DNA from 2 places in the Micromonospora sp. NPDC049047 genome. Region 2 is predicted to be linked to the other one. Evidence: riboswitches for the same ligand, from Rfam matches in the RefSeq annotation. Region 2 holds a riboswitch; the other holds the start of a gene.

What was found. A riboswitch is a leader RNA that binds a small molecule or an ion and turns the genes downstream of it on or off. The one in region 2 is predicted to bind cyclic di-AMP.
Region 1: it holds a riboswitch for cyclic di-AMP, as region 2 does, so the genes downstream of both, AB0B86_RS25510 (C39 family peptidase) here and AB0B86_RS12755 (hypothetical protein) in region 2, are expected to answer to the same signal.

Annotation. Positions count from the first base shown of each region.
Region 1 is NZ_JBEZEY010000019.1:115,628-123,141, reverse strand. Features, by position in the region: gene AB0B86_RS25530 (glycosyltransferase) at 1-493, opposite strand, end outside; gene AB0B86_RS25525 (acyltransferase) at 791-2,098, shown strand; gene AB0B86_RS25520 (hypothetical protein) at 2,187-2,570, shown strand; gene AB0B86_RS25515 (hypothetical protein) at 2,705-3,475, shown strand; cyclic di-AMP (ydaO/yuaA leader) riboswitch at 3,760-3,901, shown strand; gene AB0B86_RS25510 (C39 family peptidase) at 4,132-4,980, shown strand; gene AB0B86_RS25505 (alpha/beta fold hydrolase) at 5,114-5,860, shown strand; gene AB0B86_RS25500 (CDP-glycerol glycerophosphotransferase family protein) at 5,893-7,514, opposite strand, start outside.
Region 2 is NZ_JBEZEY010000006.1:243,216-250,729, forward strand. Features, by position in the region: gene AB0B86_RS12735 (5'/3'-nucleotidase SurE) at 1-683, opposite strand, end outside; gene AB0B86_RS12740 (PfkB family carbohydrate kinase) at 683-1,657, opposite strand; gene AB0B86_RS12745 (SRPBCC family protein) at 1,843-2,310, shown strand; gene AB0B86_RS12750 (hypothetical protein) at 2,529-3,035, opposite strand; gene AB0B86_RS12755 (hypothetical protein) at 3,237-4,253, opposite strand; cyclic di-AMP (ydaO/yuaA leader) riboswitch at 4,310-4,441, opposite strand; gene AB0B86_RS12760 (cation diffusion facilitator family transporter) at 4,553-5,470, opposite strand; gene AB0B86_RS12765 (AAA family ATPase) at 5,579-7,514, opposite strand, start outside.

The DNA of each region.
Region 1 (7,514 bases), on a different contig from region 2:
GCAGCAGTTGCGGCTGGTCGCCCAGGCGGGTCACGCCGGCGATTCCGTGCAGCAGGTGACTGCTCGCGTCGACCTCCCGCCGGCCGTCCTCGTGCACCCGCAGGTGGTCGAGCATCAGCACGTCGGGCTGGTGCTGGCGCAGCCGGTCCAGCACGGCCGGGATCGTGCCCGGCGGCACCCAGTCGTCGCTGTCGATGAACCAGACGTACCGGCCGGTGGCCACGTCGAGCCCGGCGTTGCGGGCCAGGCCCAGACCCACGTTGCTGCTCAGGTGCACGACGCGGACCCGGTCGTGTCCGGCCGCGTACGCGCGGAGCATGTCGCCGCAGCCGTCCGGTGAGGCGTCGTCGACGGCGATCAACTCGACCGCGTCCGACTCGCCGGCCGGAATGTCGGCCCGGATCGATTCGAGGCACTGGTACAGGTACGCCTCGACGCCGTACACGGGCACGACGATGCTCAGCAGCGGTGCGTGCGTCGGCTCATTGACCACGCCGCCACCTTCGACGACCTGGGTGGCCGGCCCCGGAACCGCACGTGGCCGCCGATGGTGGAGTCGCTGAACTCCCGCCCAGCGGAAGGTTAACGCCGACCGGTCGGCGCCGGCCCCGACCCGGGTGCGGCGGGCCGGTAACCGGTGGGACACGTCCGGTTCACCCGGGAGTGACCCGGTAGGGTGCCCCGGGTGCGGCCCTGCCGGGTCGTCGCGGGCGTCGCTGTCGTGCCGTCCACGCCGCGCCGAGGAGGATACGAACGTGCTGGTGACCCTGCCAAGCCTCGGCATCCGCCCATGACGAGCGCCGCCGCGACGTCAACCGCCAGGCCCGTCCCCGCTCCGTCCCGGCTGCCCTCGCTCACCGGGCTGCGGTGGATCGCCGCGCTGCTGGTCTTCGGGTTCCACGCGGGCACCATGCGGATCATCGCCGAGCCGGACTACAAGGCGGTGGTCGACAAGTTGTTCAGCCTCGGCCTGTCCGGGGTGCAGTTCTTCTTCATCCTCAGCGGATTCGTGCTGGTCTGGTCGGCCCGGGCCGGCGACTCCCGGCGTACCTTCTGGCGGCGACGAATTGCCAAGATCTACCCCAACCACCTGGTGCTGTGGGGGGCGACGTTGCTTGTCGCCTGGTGGTTCGCCGACCCGGTGCTGCCGGCCGCCGCGCTGGAGAACCTGCTGTTGTTGCAGGCCTGGGACCCCCGGCCGGGCTGGTTCTACAGCATCAACACGGTGAGCTGGTCGCTCTCCTGCGAGTTCTTCTTCTACCTCTGCCTGCCGCTGGTGCTGCCGCTGCTGCGCCGGGCCCGGCCGAAGCTGCTCTGGGCGCTCGTCGTCGCGATGCCACTGCTGATCCTCGCGCTCTGGCCGGCCCAGCACCTGGTGCCGGAGGTGAGCCGCTGGTGGTTCACCCAGATCTTCCCGCCGGCCCGGTCGCTGGAGTTCTGGTTGGGCGCGGTGGCGGCCGAGTTGATGCGCCGGGGTCTCTGGCGTGGCCCCGGGCTGACCTGGGCCAGCGTCATCTTCGTGGGTGTCTGGGCGGCCGCCGCGCAGTGGATTCCCGCGGAGTTGTGGACCACGTTGCTCGCTGTCGCGTACCTGCTTGTCATCACCGCCGCCGCGGACGCGGACGTGCGGGACCGGCGGTCGCCGTGGCGGTCCCGGCCGCTGGTCTGGCTCGGCGAGGTCTCCTTCGCCTTCTACCTGGTCCACGTGCTGGTGATGACGAGCGTGCTGCGCTTCACCGGCGACTGGGGGACCGGCTTCGCGGGTTGGCGCGGCCCGGCCGTGGTGCTCGGTTTCCTGCTGGTGACCCTGCTCCTCGCCGCGCTGCTGCACCGCTACGTGGAAACCCCGATGATGCGCCGGCTCGCACCGCGCCGTCCGGCCCGATCGGCGTCCATCCCCGGACAACGCACCGCCGCGACGCGGACCAGCGGCACCGCCGCGACCCGGACCAGCGGCACCGTCGCGACGCGGACCAGCGGCACCGCCGCGACGCGGACCAGCGGCACCGCCGCCGAGACCGACGGCGCGGGGACCCGGACCGAGGCCGACGGGCCCGACCAGACCGGCAGCCGATCAACGTACGCGGACACCCGCTGACGCCGTCCGACCTGGTCAACGGGTGCGGCGGCGCGTCGACACGCCCGTGGTCGATGCGCCACTGTCGGCACGACGGTAGCGTGGTGACGTGCTTCCGGTCGCGCTCACCTGTCCGCTGTGGTGGGTGGCGCGCTTGACGACCCGGGTGCTGACCAGCCTCGCCGTCGTCGCGGCCCTGGCGCTCGGCGCCGGTCCGGCCTCGGCCGCCGCGCCAACGTCGCACCCCGGCGTCACGTCGAGCGTGACCGCCGGGTCGCACCCGAGCGCCGCATCGAGCGTGCGCGTCGTGTCGGGTGCGGGTGCCGCCGAGGAGGCCCTCCCGGCCTGGTCGCTCGACGCGCAGCCGACGCTCCCCGAGGGTCTGGGTGCCGCCGCGACCGCCGCGCTGCCGGTGCGCCTGGCCGGGCCCGACCGGCGGTCCCTCGTCGACGCCTCCAGCGGTAGGACACCCCGGGGTCCACCCGGGCGCTGAGCCACCGGGGCAGGCGCCCCGTCGCCGCACCCTGTCGATCCACCAGCTCCGCCTTCCCGCCGATCCGTGGCCCGCCGTGGCCCGCTGGCCGGCGGGGCTCCCCATCGCTCTGTTTCCTCCGCGAGGTGCCGACCATGGAGACCGCCGTCTTCTACCAGTTCGTAACCGAGGTGCCGCAGGCCGCTGCGATCTGGTCGGCCCTGCTCCTGCTCGCGCTGGGCGTGCTGGCCGTGCTTGTCGCCCGGCCCGAACGGGACCGGCCCACCGACGACCCGTCCCCGGCCGCACCGACGGCGCGCGAGGTGGCCGCGGCCGAACTCCTCGACAGACGCCGGTACGCCGAGGAGGTCGCCGTCGCCGCCGCTGGCGCGGCCAGGACGGCCCAGCGGCGACGCGATGCCTGGCTGACCAGTCAGGAAGCTGTGGAACGCGCCTGGACGCGGTACGACGAGGCGGACACGGCCGCCCGCCGCTTCGCGGGTTGCGGGGCGCTACCCACCCCGGACACCCCCCGCACCCCCGCTGAGTACGCCGCCCGGGAGCGCTACCTGCACCGCGCGGCGATGGCGGCGTACTGGCGTGGCGACCTGAGCATGGCCCAGCTCAGCGATGTGTTCGGACACCGGCGGGGCTGGGACCCCCGGCGGCACCCGGTCGAGCAGGAAGCGCTGCTCAGTCGGTCGATCCGGGAGGAGAGACGGGCCGACTACCAGGCCGCCGCCGACGCGGAGCGGGCCCTGTGGCGGGCTGCGGAGTTGGCCGCCGAGTCGGCGCGCAGCCTTGCCGAGGAGGCCGCAGCGGCAGCGGCCCGGCTGCGGCCGAGTCGGGCGCCCGCGCGCCGGCTGGTCCGCGGGGCGGTGCGTCCCGCCGTCGTGGCACGCTGGCGCCCAGCCCGTGTGGGTTGAGCCCGATCCGTTATGTGAGCCCGCTCACGGGATTCCAGAATCGGGCGTCCGGCACGTTCGGCTCGATTGTTCACGGCGTTCTGGCCGCACTCTCGGCGACCTGTCCGGTTGTGGCCCGTAGGCGTCGCCGTAACCGCTTGTCCCATCGAGTCACGTCATCGGCAATACGCGCAGAAATTGCCGTGCAGTTTCGGGTTTACGCAGGTGGGCCTGGCTTGGCACCGTGTGGTTGGGCCAGTAGTGTCGTCCCGTCCGGTGCGGTAATCGATCGCAAGACGCGACGCCGCGCCGACCCGCTCAATCGTGATGAACGAACCGGGGACCCATCAGTAAGTCCGGGGTGAATCCGCGAGCATCGGCCCGCGGTAGGGCGATCTTCCCGCCCGAATCCGTCAGCTAACCCGGTAGGCGGTGTCGGAAGGAGTTCCATTCTCGTGCAGCACCTCCCCACCCCTCGGCTGTTCCCTCGCCTCCACGGCGCAGCGGTGCCCCCGCTCATTCGTCAAGCGACGGTGAGCTGACCCCCGGGTCATCGCCTAACCGCCCGGCCCCGCCGGGCGTCCCCTGAGCGGTTCACCATCCGCGGACCACAGTCCGCGCGCTGGCGCCTGCCCGGATGCCGGTCCGGCCCCCGGTGTGCCGCTCTCCCCCCGACCGTGGAGGACCCCGTGAAGCACACCCTGCAGCGTCAGCTCCGTCGCATCGCGACCGAGCGCCCGTACCAGATCATCGCCGCCTCCGCCGCGGCCCTCGTGATCGCCGGCACCACCGGCACCCTGCTCACCACCGCCGACGACGCGCCGGCCGACCAGCGCACCGCGACCACAGTCGCCGAGCTGCGCAGCGACGTCGCCGCCTCCCGTGGCGAGGTGCGCGACGCCTCCCCGTCGGCCACCGCAGCGCCGACAAGCGCCGCCCCGGCCACCAGCGCCGCCGCGCCCGCCGCCAAGGCCACGAGCAACCCGGACCTCACCCGTAAGCCGACGCCGCCGAAGCCGCCCGCGACCAAGGTGCTCGACTACGAGTACCAGGCGCAGAACACCTACTACAACTGCGGTCCGGCGGCCACCCGTAACGCGCTCAGCGCCGCCGGGATCGACCGTACCCAGGAGGAACTCGGCGCCGAGCTGGGCACCACCGAGATGGGCACCAACTCGGCCGAGGACACCACCCGGGTGCTCAACGCCGAGGTGAAGGGCTCCCCGTACCGGACCCGGATGTTCGCCGGCGCGCCCAGCCCGGCGCAGATGGACCGCCTCCAGGCCGATGTCGTCAAGGCCATCACCGACGGCCGGGGCGTTGTCGCGAACGTCGTCGGCGACGCCACCGACACCGACGGCGGCTGGCACTCCTACGGCGGCGGGCACTACATCGCCGTCGTGGGTTACAAGGACAACGGCCGTACGGTGCGCATCGCCGACTCGGCCAACGCTGCCGACCCGTCGTACTGGATCACCACCATCGACCTGGCCAACTGGATCGCCAGCCGGGGCTACTCCGCCTGACCCGGGCACGCTGGACCGCAGCGGGCGCCGTCCCCCACAAGGGGCCGGCGCCCGCTGCGTCTTCCACGGCGGTCCGCGGTACGCCCCGTCGACGACTCTCGTACCGGGCCGGGAACCGTGGGAGACTGCGGCCGTGGTGGATGAATCGGGTGGTCACGCCGGTCGAGGGCCGGTCCTGCTGCTGTTGCACGGGATGGGCGCGACCGGTGACGTGTGGTTGCCCTGGGCGCCGCATCTGGCCCACCACTGGCCCGGTCGGTGGCTGGCACCGGACCTCGCCGGTCACGGCTGGGCGTCGCCGCTGCCGTCGTACTCCTTCGCCGGCTTCGCCCAGCGGATCGCGCAGGCACTCGCCCCCGACGACCGGCTCGTCGTGCTCGGGCACTCGCTGGGTGGCGTGGTCGGCCTCGCGTTGGCCGCGCGCGACGCCGGGATGCCGGTGGACGCGGTGGTCGGGTTGGGCATCAAGGCGCTCTGGTCACCAGCCGAGCTGGAACATGCCGCTGAGCTGGCCGCCCGCCCGGTGAGCTGGTTCGCCAGCCGTACCGAGGCGGCCCGTCGCTACCTGCGCGTCTCCGGGCTGACCGGTCTGCTCCCGCCGGACCATCCGGTGGTGGACGCCGGCCTTCGTCAGGTCGACGGTCGCTGGCGTCTGGCCATGGACCCGACCGCGTTCGCCGTCGGCGAGCCCGACCTGGCCGCGCTGCTCGCGGCCACCGACGTGCCGGTGGTGCTGGCGCGCGGCGAGCACGACCCGATGGTCACCGACGAACAACTCAAGGAGTACGGCGTACCGGTCGCCACGTTGCCCGGGCTCGGGCACAACGCTCACGTGGAGGACCCAGCGGCCGTGTTGGCGCTGCTCGACCCGTACCGCTGAGCGTCCCGGGGCGGGTGGGCCGACAGTCCGGGTCAGGCCAGAGGGGAGAGCTGCCGGGCGCGCTCGGCGGCGGGGTCCTGTGTTGCCGCCAGTTCCCGGCGGGCGGCGGTCAGGAACGCGTCGGCGTACGCCTCGGCGGGGAAGTCACCCAGGTAGCGTCGGCGGGTGGCCCAGCGCTCCGCGGCCAGCGGATCGGTGTCCAGCAGCGCGGTCAGCATGTCGTCCAGGTTGGACAGATCCCGGCGCAGCACGTAACCCGACGCGGCAAGCGGGAACCGTTCGGCGAACCGGTCACCCTCGTCGCCCATGTCGGTGACCGCGTACGGCTTGCTGGAGTAGAGGTAGTCCGAGATCACCCCGGACACGTCGGAGACCAGCGCGTCCGACCGGTTCACGCACTCGGTCAGGCTCAGCTCGCGGGCCGCGGCACCGACGACGTGCTGGCGGCCGGTGCGGGCCCGATCGGCGACGAGCAGTTCGGTGAGCCGGCCCAACTGGCGGGCCGAGGCCGGGTTCTGTGTCGTGTACGGGTGCGCCCGCAGGATCACCGTCGCGCCGCGCTCCAGCAGCCGACGCAGCAGCCCCTCGGCCACCGGCAGCGAGCAGTAGTCGGCGTCGGCGTGATGCCCGGTCCACGTCGGGGTGTACAACACCGTGGGGTGCGCCATCCCCGGCTCCGGCTCGGACCGTACCTGGATCGACTCGACCTGCGGGCGGCCGACCACCACGAACTTGTCCGCCGGGATCTGCACCCCGGCGCGGGCGTACCTGTCGATCGCGGCCGGGCCGGCCACGAAGATCCGGTCGAAGATCCCGGACACCGGGTTGGCGCTCGGCGCCTTGTCGCTGTCGCCATGGTGCAGCTGGACGTGGGTGAGCTGGGTGAAGCGGATGCAGTGGCTGTTCTTCGCCCCGTGGTTGACGTAGAACGCCACACGCAGGCTCGGCACCAGCGCCTCGTCCATCGCCCGCAGGGTGGGGCAGTAGACCACCGGCGCGTCGGTGGCGGCGGCGATCGGGGCCAGGAACTCCGGTTCGCGCAGCACCACCAGGAACGGCCGGCCGATCCGTTCCAGGTACGGCAGCCACATGGTGACCTGGTATTCCGAGCCGGGCGGCGCGGAGAAGTAGAGCAGGAACTCCGGCTGGTGCCGGCGCAGCGCCCGAGCCACCGGCCCGCCACCGGCGCCCGGCCGGAACCGCCGCCGGGCCAGGTCCAGGGCGACCACCCCGGTGCCCGCGCCGACAAGCAGACTCACTGCCAACGCCACGCCGGCCGGCAGGGTGAGGGCGGCAGCGAGCGCCAGCACGGCGAGCAGCCCGAGCAGGGCGGTGCCGAGCCGGTCGGCGAGCAGCGGCGTCCAGGCGCGGACCGGCAGGTTCGCCGTGCGGACCTCCAGGTTGCCGGCGGTACGCAGAGGCCCCACCAGCAGCACCAACCCCAGGAGGACCAGGGCGGTGGCGACGAGCGTGAGGTTGAGCCCGTCGTCAAGACGCCGGGAGTAACCGACAAGGATCGCGGCGGCGATGAGCGTCGTCTCCGCGACCAGGTCGGCGGTGGGTCGGATCCGCTGTTCGGCGGCCGCGGCGGCCAACGCGGCGACGGCCAGCGCCAGCCCCCAGCCGGTGGCGCCGGTGAGTGCCAGCACGACAA
Region 2 (7,514 bases):
CGGACGAACCCGTGGCCGGATTCGGCCACCGTCATCTGCACCTGACCGAAGCTCGCCAGCGTGCCGCGTCGCACCCCGCGCAGCCGCCCGTGCGGCAGGTCCGGGGCGTTTACGTTGAGCACGCTCTCCAGCGGGCCGGAGGTCAGGCGGGGGAGCAGGTCCAGGGCGACGCGCGCCGCGGTGCTCCAGTGCCGCTCGGCGTCGCGTACCCGGGCGGCGGCGTCCACCGCGGCACCGCCGCTGGCTGCCGTCGCCTCGCCCGCGGAGAGTACGTCGAGGGACACCGCCATCGCCCGGCACCCGTTCGTGGCGGCGGTGAAGGCGGCACCCACCGTTCCGGAGTGCAACACGGCCCGCCCCGCGTTGGCACCCCGGTTGATGCCGGAGAGCACCACCGAGGGCGGTGGACCGAACGCGCCGTGCAGCGCGATCAGGGTGATGAAGCCGGGGGAGCCACCCACCCCGTACGCCGGCACGCCCGTCAGGTCCGGCAGCGGGTGGTCGTTCACGACGACCCGCCCGTCGCGCTCCACAGCGCTCATCGCGGCGCTCGTGCCGCTCGCCTCCTCCAGCGGCGCGGCGACCACCACGTCCAGGCCCCGCTGCACCGCCGCCCAGGCCAGGGCCTGAATGCCGGGCGCGGCGATCCCGTCGTCGTTGGTGATCAGCACCCGCAGCATCATCACTCCACCACCCGGTCGGCCAACTCGTCAGGGGTGGTCCGCTCCTGGGGTCGGCTGTCCGCTGGCACCAGCCGGACCCGGTCGACCAGGCCGGTGATCGAGTCCAGTCGTCCGGTGCCGAGACCGTGCCGGGTCACGTTCAGCGCCCCGGCGGCGGCGCCGGTGCGGATGGCGGTCCGGATGTCCCCGCCGCGGGCCACGACGGCGGCCACCCCGGCGGTCATCGAGTCGCCCGCGCCGCGGGGGTCGGCGGCCTCCAGGCGGGGCATCTCGACCTCGAACAGTTCCCCGTCGATGAGCGCCAGCGCTGGCTGCTCGGCCCGGCTCACCACCACCGTCTCGGCGCCGGCGGCGTGGAGTTCGTACATGGTCCGGGTCAGCTCCAGGCTGTCGTCGCTGCGGGCGCGGCCGTCGCGGATCAGCTCCTCGTGACTCACCTTGAGGAAGAACACGCCGCTCTCCAGCACCGCGCCGAGGTGATCACCGGAGAGGTCGACGACCACCCGGCCGCCGTTGGCGGCGAGGTCGGCGGCGAAGCGCCGGTACAGGTCGGCCGGGACCAGCCACGGCTCGTTCGGCCCACTGAGGACGCTCACCGCGGCCTGTAGGCCCTCGCCGAGGGCCAGGTTGTACAGCTCGTCCAACTCGTGCCGGCTCAGCGGCTGCCCGGGTACGTCGGCGATCTCCTGGCGCGAGCCGCCCCGGCGGTCGTGCACGTACCCGCCGCTGCCGGAGTCACGGACCACCACCTTGAGGTCCACTCCCTCGCTCACCAGGAGCGGCTCCAGCACCTGCCCGATCTCGCCGCCGAGGGCGGCGCAGAGCACCACGTCGACACCGAGTGACATGACCATCCGGGCCTGCCAGACGCCCTGCCCGCCGGGGTGCAGGTGCAGCTCGGGGTGGTCGTTCGGCTGGTCCACGGTGACCGTGAGCTGCGGGGTGGGCGCGAAGACCATCACGTGCCCGCTCATCCGTCGTCGCCACTCATGCTGTCGCCCTTCAGTCGGTCGGGTGAATCCTCACCAACCGACCCTAATGGGACAACTGGGGACGCGGCCTCCCATCGACAGGTGTTGGCCCGACATCGGCGGCCGTCGGGCGTTGCCAGCCAGACATCGGTACGGGACGATCGTGCGACAACGACGGTGGGAGACGTGTGCTCAGCAGCGATACCTTCGGCTACACCGTCCAGGCCCGGTGCTCGCCGGACGAGGCGGCGGCGTTGCTCAGCGACCTGACCCGACAGGGCGAGCTGCATCCGCTGATCGTGCGGGTCCGGGAACTGCCGCCCCGACCCGGTGCCCGGGCCAGCTACACGATCAACGACAGGCTGGTGGCCGGCCCGCTCCGCTTCCGGACCACGTACCACGCGGACGTGCTGATCAGCGAGGCCGACGAGATCGTCACGGTGGCCCGCCAGTGGCCCGCCACCACGGTGCGCAACCACACCCGACTGCGCGCCGAGTCGGAAGGCCTGGTCCGGATCGATGTCGAGATCACCCTGACCGCGCCGACGCCACTGTTCCGGTACGCGTTCCGCCAGGCGCGCTCCGCGCACCTCGCCCTCGCCGCCCGGCTCGGCCCGGCCCTCGACCGCGCCGGCGACCCCCCACCCTCGTCCTGACCCCACCCCGCCTCGACCAGCCCACCCCCGCCCTCGCGGCCCAGCTCATGATCGTGCTCGATCGTGGATGTAGTGGCCTGTGGGCGGGAGGATGCCACCGGATCCAGGTTCTAGCGCGGTCGTCGCAGCGCGGTCGTGGCAGCGCGGTCGTCGCAGCATGGACATCGCGGCGCGGCCGGGGCAGCGCGATCGTCGCGCCATCGGCATCGCGGCGCGGGTCAGTGCGGCGTGGTCACCGGGGTGCTCTCACGGGCGGGGCGGGCGACGGGACGTCGGCCCCAGGGCTTGTAGGTGGACAGCACCGTCGCAATGATCATCAGGCTGGTCGAGACGGCGGGGGCGATCACCAGGTCGGCGCGGTCTCGGGTGGGAAGGGCGGCGCCCACCGCACCGGCGTGCCGCAGGTTCGGCGTGAGCAGGAACAGCACCAGTCCGACCATCACGGTGGTGAGCACGAGCTTGGCCAGCACCCAGCGATAGCGCCACAGGCCCCACGGGGTGAGGAGCGCGCTGGCGACCCCGACCAGCCAGACCAGGACGCTCAGCGGCGCGAACAGCACAGTGCCGACCAGCGCCATGACCGGGTAGACCACCGCCGGGTCGGCGCCACGCTGCACGGCGATGCCGAGGGTGAGGAGCACGAGGTCGGCACCGAGCCAGCCGAGCGAGGTGACCAGATGCAGTGCGAGCAGGCCCTTGCGGGTGGTGGGTGGGATCCGAGGCATACCGCGATGCTGCCCGCCGACCCGGGCCGGGTCGTCCGACCGCCGACGTCATCCAGGGTACGCCCGGCGACGTAGCCGGCCCCGGCGACGGCATCGCCCGCCCGCAAGGGTCAACACGACATCACCGACTCCGGGGTATCCCGTTGACCGGATACCCCGGAGTCGGCGAACACGAGCGGATCACCCGCCGGACACCGGGGGTCAGTAGACCGACAGGTGTACGTGGTTGGTGTGGTCGGTGGACGGGGTGCCGCCCGCGCCGCTGTACGACTTCCACCCACTGCTGGGCAGCCAGATCTGCCGGTACCAGATCACGTACAGCACGGCGAGCTGGTCGGCGTTGCGGATGAAGTACGCGGCCAGGTTGTTGCCGTACGTCTTGTCGCCGCCGGTGGCGTTGCCGCCGAAGCCATCCTTCTGGGCCGCGAAGTCGCAGGCCCGGCCCTTGGGGTGTTCGCCGGAGCCGCTGGGGCGGTGGCAGGAGACGTACCTGGTGAAGCCGGCGGCCTTGGCCTGGTTGAGCGCGTGCAGGGTGCGCGGGGTGATGCAGCCGCTGGCGGGGGTGGGGTCGTTGACGCTGCACGATTCGGATGGCCAGGAGCCGTCGGAGTTGCGGGGTGCGGCCTTCGCGTTCGCCGTGGAGGTGCCCCGGTTGGAACCGCTGTCGGCGGTGGTCTGCGGCTTGGGGGCGTTGGCCACGGCCAGCGCCCGTTCGGCCTGGTCCTTGCGCTTGGCCATCACCGCTACCTGCTTGCGCTCTTCGACGATCTCGCCGTTCAGGGCGGCCCGGGTGCGATTGGCCTGGTCCTTGGTGGCGAGTAGATCGCGCAGCACCCGGTCCTCGTTGGCGGCCACCGCCTCCAGCGCGGCGGCCCGGTCCATGAAGCCCTCCGGGCTGTTGCTGTTGAGCAGCGCCGACACCGTGCCGAGCCGGCCGGTGCGGTACGCCACGTCGGCGATCTGGCCGACCTTGCCGTCGCGCTGGGCGAGCTCGACCTCGATGGTCTTCAGCTGGGTGGCGAGCTGCTGTTGCCGCTGCACGGAGGTGTCCAGCGCGCGTTTCGCGTCCAGGTAGCCCTTGCTGGCGGCCTCAAGTTGGGCGCGTAGCGAGGGGGTGCCGCCCTCCTCGTCGGAGTCGGGGGCGGCGGCGGCCCGCAGGCCGGTCGGGGGAGCGGCCGAGGCGGTGCCGGCCGGGAGCGCGACGCCGAGGGCGAACATCGCGACGATCAGGGCCGCCAGTCGGGCGGCGGGTGGTCGTGCTGGTGCCACTGCGCATGTCCTTCCGTCAGCCGCCGACCGGGTTAGCTGTCGGGTTCGGGACGGAAGATCCCTACCGCTGACGCGGATGCACCCCAGGAACGTGGTTCCCCGGTTCGCCCGGCTGGGCGATTAGGCGGCGACCGCCACCGGCGCCTGGAGGGCGCCGCCTGGTGGAGGCCGGGACCGAGCCTACCGGTGCCGGTGGGGCGGCTGCAGCCGTTGTGACGGACGGTGCGTGCGTCGTCACGAACGAATTGTCACCACTCGATCGAGCCGCACGCTCCGGTGGCGGCGCCGGGCTCGATCTGCAACGTCGCGTGTTCGATCCGGAAGTCGTCGTGCAGGGCGGTACGCGCCGCGGTGAGCACCGCGCCGACCTCCGCGTCGGGTGCCATGGTCAGGTGCGCGGACGCCACGTCCATGCCCGAGGTGAGCGTCCAGACGTGCAGGTCGTGCACCTCGACCACGCCGGGGACCGCGGCCAGTCGGTCATGCACGGCGGTCACCTGGAGGTGCTTCGGGGCGGCCTGGACCAGAATCCGGACGGCGGCGCGGGCCAGCCGCCAGGTGCGCGGCAGGATGAACGCGCCGATGGCGACCGCGACGAGTGGATCGGCCCACCACCAGTCGGTGCCGGCGATGAGCAGCGCCGCGCCGATCACGCCCAACGAGCCGAGCAGGTCGCCGAGCACCTCCAGGTAGGCGCCCTGGAGGTTGATGCTCTCCCGGGCGCCGGCGCGAAGCAGGGCGAAGGCGACGATGTTCGCGAGCAGGCCGAGGACGGCCACCGCGAGCATTGGTCCGGTGACGACCTCGTGCGGGTCCCCGAATCGGCGGATCGCCTCGATCAGCACGTAGACGGCGACGCCGGAGAGCAGGACGGCGTTGGCGAGCGCGGCGAGCACCTCGAGTCGGTAGAGCCCGAAGGTGCGCTGCGGGTCGCCGGTGGCCCGCCGGGTCGCGGTGATCGCGGCGAGTGCCATGCCGATGCCGAGCACGTCGGTGAACATGTGCCCGGCGTCGGAGAGCAGGGCGAGCGAGCCGGTGTGCAGGGCGGCCACCGCCTCGACCACCATCAGGGTGGCGAGCAGCCCGAACGCCGCCCAGAGTCGGCCCCTGTGCTGGTGTGCGGCATTGGCGACCGACCCATGGTGGTGGTCATGACCTGCGCCCACGAGATCCACCTTCCGCCGCCGGTCGGGGCCCGGTCAAATGTATGTTCACATCGCTATGTATGCAACTATGAGGTAGACCACCGGCCCAGCAGGCAGGTTTGCCCCGGATCAGTCGGTCGGATCGATTGTGGTGAGCCGCTGCGTGGCCCGGGAAAGCGCCACGTACAGGGTGCGTACCCCCGCGCCCGGATCGGCCCGGATCTCGCTCGGGGCGACGAGCACGACCCCGTCGTACTCCATGCCCTTGGCCTCCAGGCTGGTCACCACCTGCAGGCGCGGCGCGTCGAGCGCGTCGAGCCAACCGGCGACCTCGTCGCGGCGGGGGACCGGAGTGATCACCCCGACCGTGCCCTCCACCTCGGCCAGCAGCCCGGCGGCCGCCTTCACGACGGCGGTCTCCAACCCGGTCGCGGGCACCACCAGCTCGACCGGATCGACCCCGGTGGAGCGCACGGCGGTCGGTAGCGGCAGGTCAGGGTAGAGCCGGCGGATCTCCGCCGCCGCCACCGCGAAGATCTCCGCCGAGTTGCGGTAGTTGGTGGTGAGCGTGAAGTCGTGTCGCTTACGCCGGCCCAGGGCCTGGTCCCGAGCCCGGGTCAGCTCCTCCGGATCACCGGTCCACGCGGTCTGCGCGGGGTCACCCACCACCGTCCAGGAGGCCAGCCGGCCACGCCGCCCGACCATCCGCCACTGCATCGGTGAGACGTCCTGCGCCTCGTCCACCACCACGTGCGCGTACTCCCGGTAGTCCTCCGGGCGCTCCCGGGCCGCCGCTCGGGCCGCGCGCTGCCTGTCGCTCGCGGTGCTCAGCTCGCGTACGCCGCCAGCGAGTTGGAACGGGTCGCGGCGGGCCTTGGCCGGCTGCGCCGGCTTGCCGAGCAACGCGTCCAACTCGTCGAGCAGCGCGATGTCGGCGATGGTCAACCCGGCGGAGTCCAGACTCCGGTACGCCGCGCCGAGCAGCCGGATCTCGTCGGTGGAGAGAATCCCGGCAGCGTACCGGCGCAGCCGCTCCGGCCGGGCCAGCCAACCCAGCACGTGCCGCGGGTGCAGCCGGGGCCACCACGCCTTGAGAAACTCCCGGAACTCGGCCCGCTCGGCGATCTCCGCCTCGAAGGTCCGCTGCTCCGGCAGGCGAACGCCCACCTCGCGGGCCTGCGCCCAGAGCGCGCCGAACACGCCGTCGAAGCCGGCCCGGCGCACCTCGTTGCGGCGGGCGCCGCGGTGCAGCGCGCGGTCCCGGATCCGGTCCAGCTCGTCCCGGTTCAACCGCAGCAGCGTGCCCCGGTAGAGCAGTCGCAGCTCACCCGGGCCGCCCGGCACCGCGTCCCGGACCGCGCGTTCCAGCACCCGGCGCATCCGCAGCGAGCCCTTCACCGCTGCCACCTCGGGCGGGTCGGTACGGGTGGCGGTCATCCCCGGAAAGAGAGTGCCGAGCGAGTGCAGGGTGGCGGTGTCCTCGCCGAGCGACGGCAACACCGAGGCGATGTACTCGACGAACACCCCCGACGGGCCGACCACCAGGATCCCGCCACCGGCGTAGCGGCTGCGGTCGGAGTAGAGCAGGAACGCCGCCCGGTGCAGGGCGACGGCGGTCTTACCGGTGCCCGGACCGCCCGCGACGATCGTCACCCCGGAGCCGGGCGAACGGATCGCCTCGTCCTGCTCCCGTTGGATGGTCGCCACGATGTCCCGCATGCCCCGGCCGGTCGCCTTGGACAGGGTGGCCAGCAGCGCGCCGTCGCCGACGACTGTCATCCCCTCCGGGGCCGCGCTCGGGTCCAGCAGGTCATCCTCGATCCGGGTGACCCGCTCGGCCCGGGACTGGATCGTGCGGCGACGCACCACGTCCAGCGGCTGCGCCGGGGTGGCCTGGTAGAAGGCGGCGGCGGCGGGCGCCCGCCAGTCGACGACGAGCGTGCTGGCGTCCTCGTCGCGGATCCCGAGCCGCCCCACGTGCAGCACCTGCCGGTCGCGCAGGTCCAGCCGGCCGAAGACCAACCCCTCGTACTCGGCGTCCAGGACGTGCCGCCGTTGCGCCGCG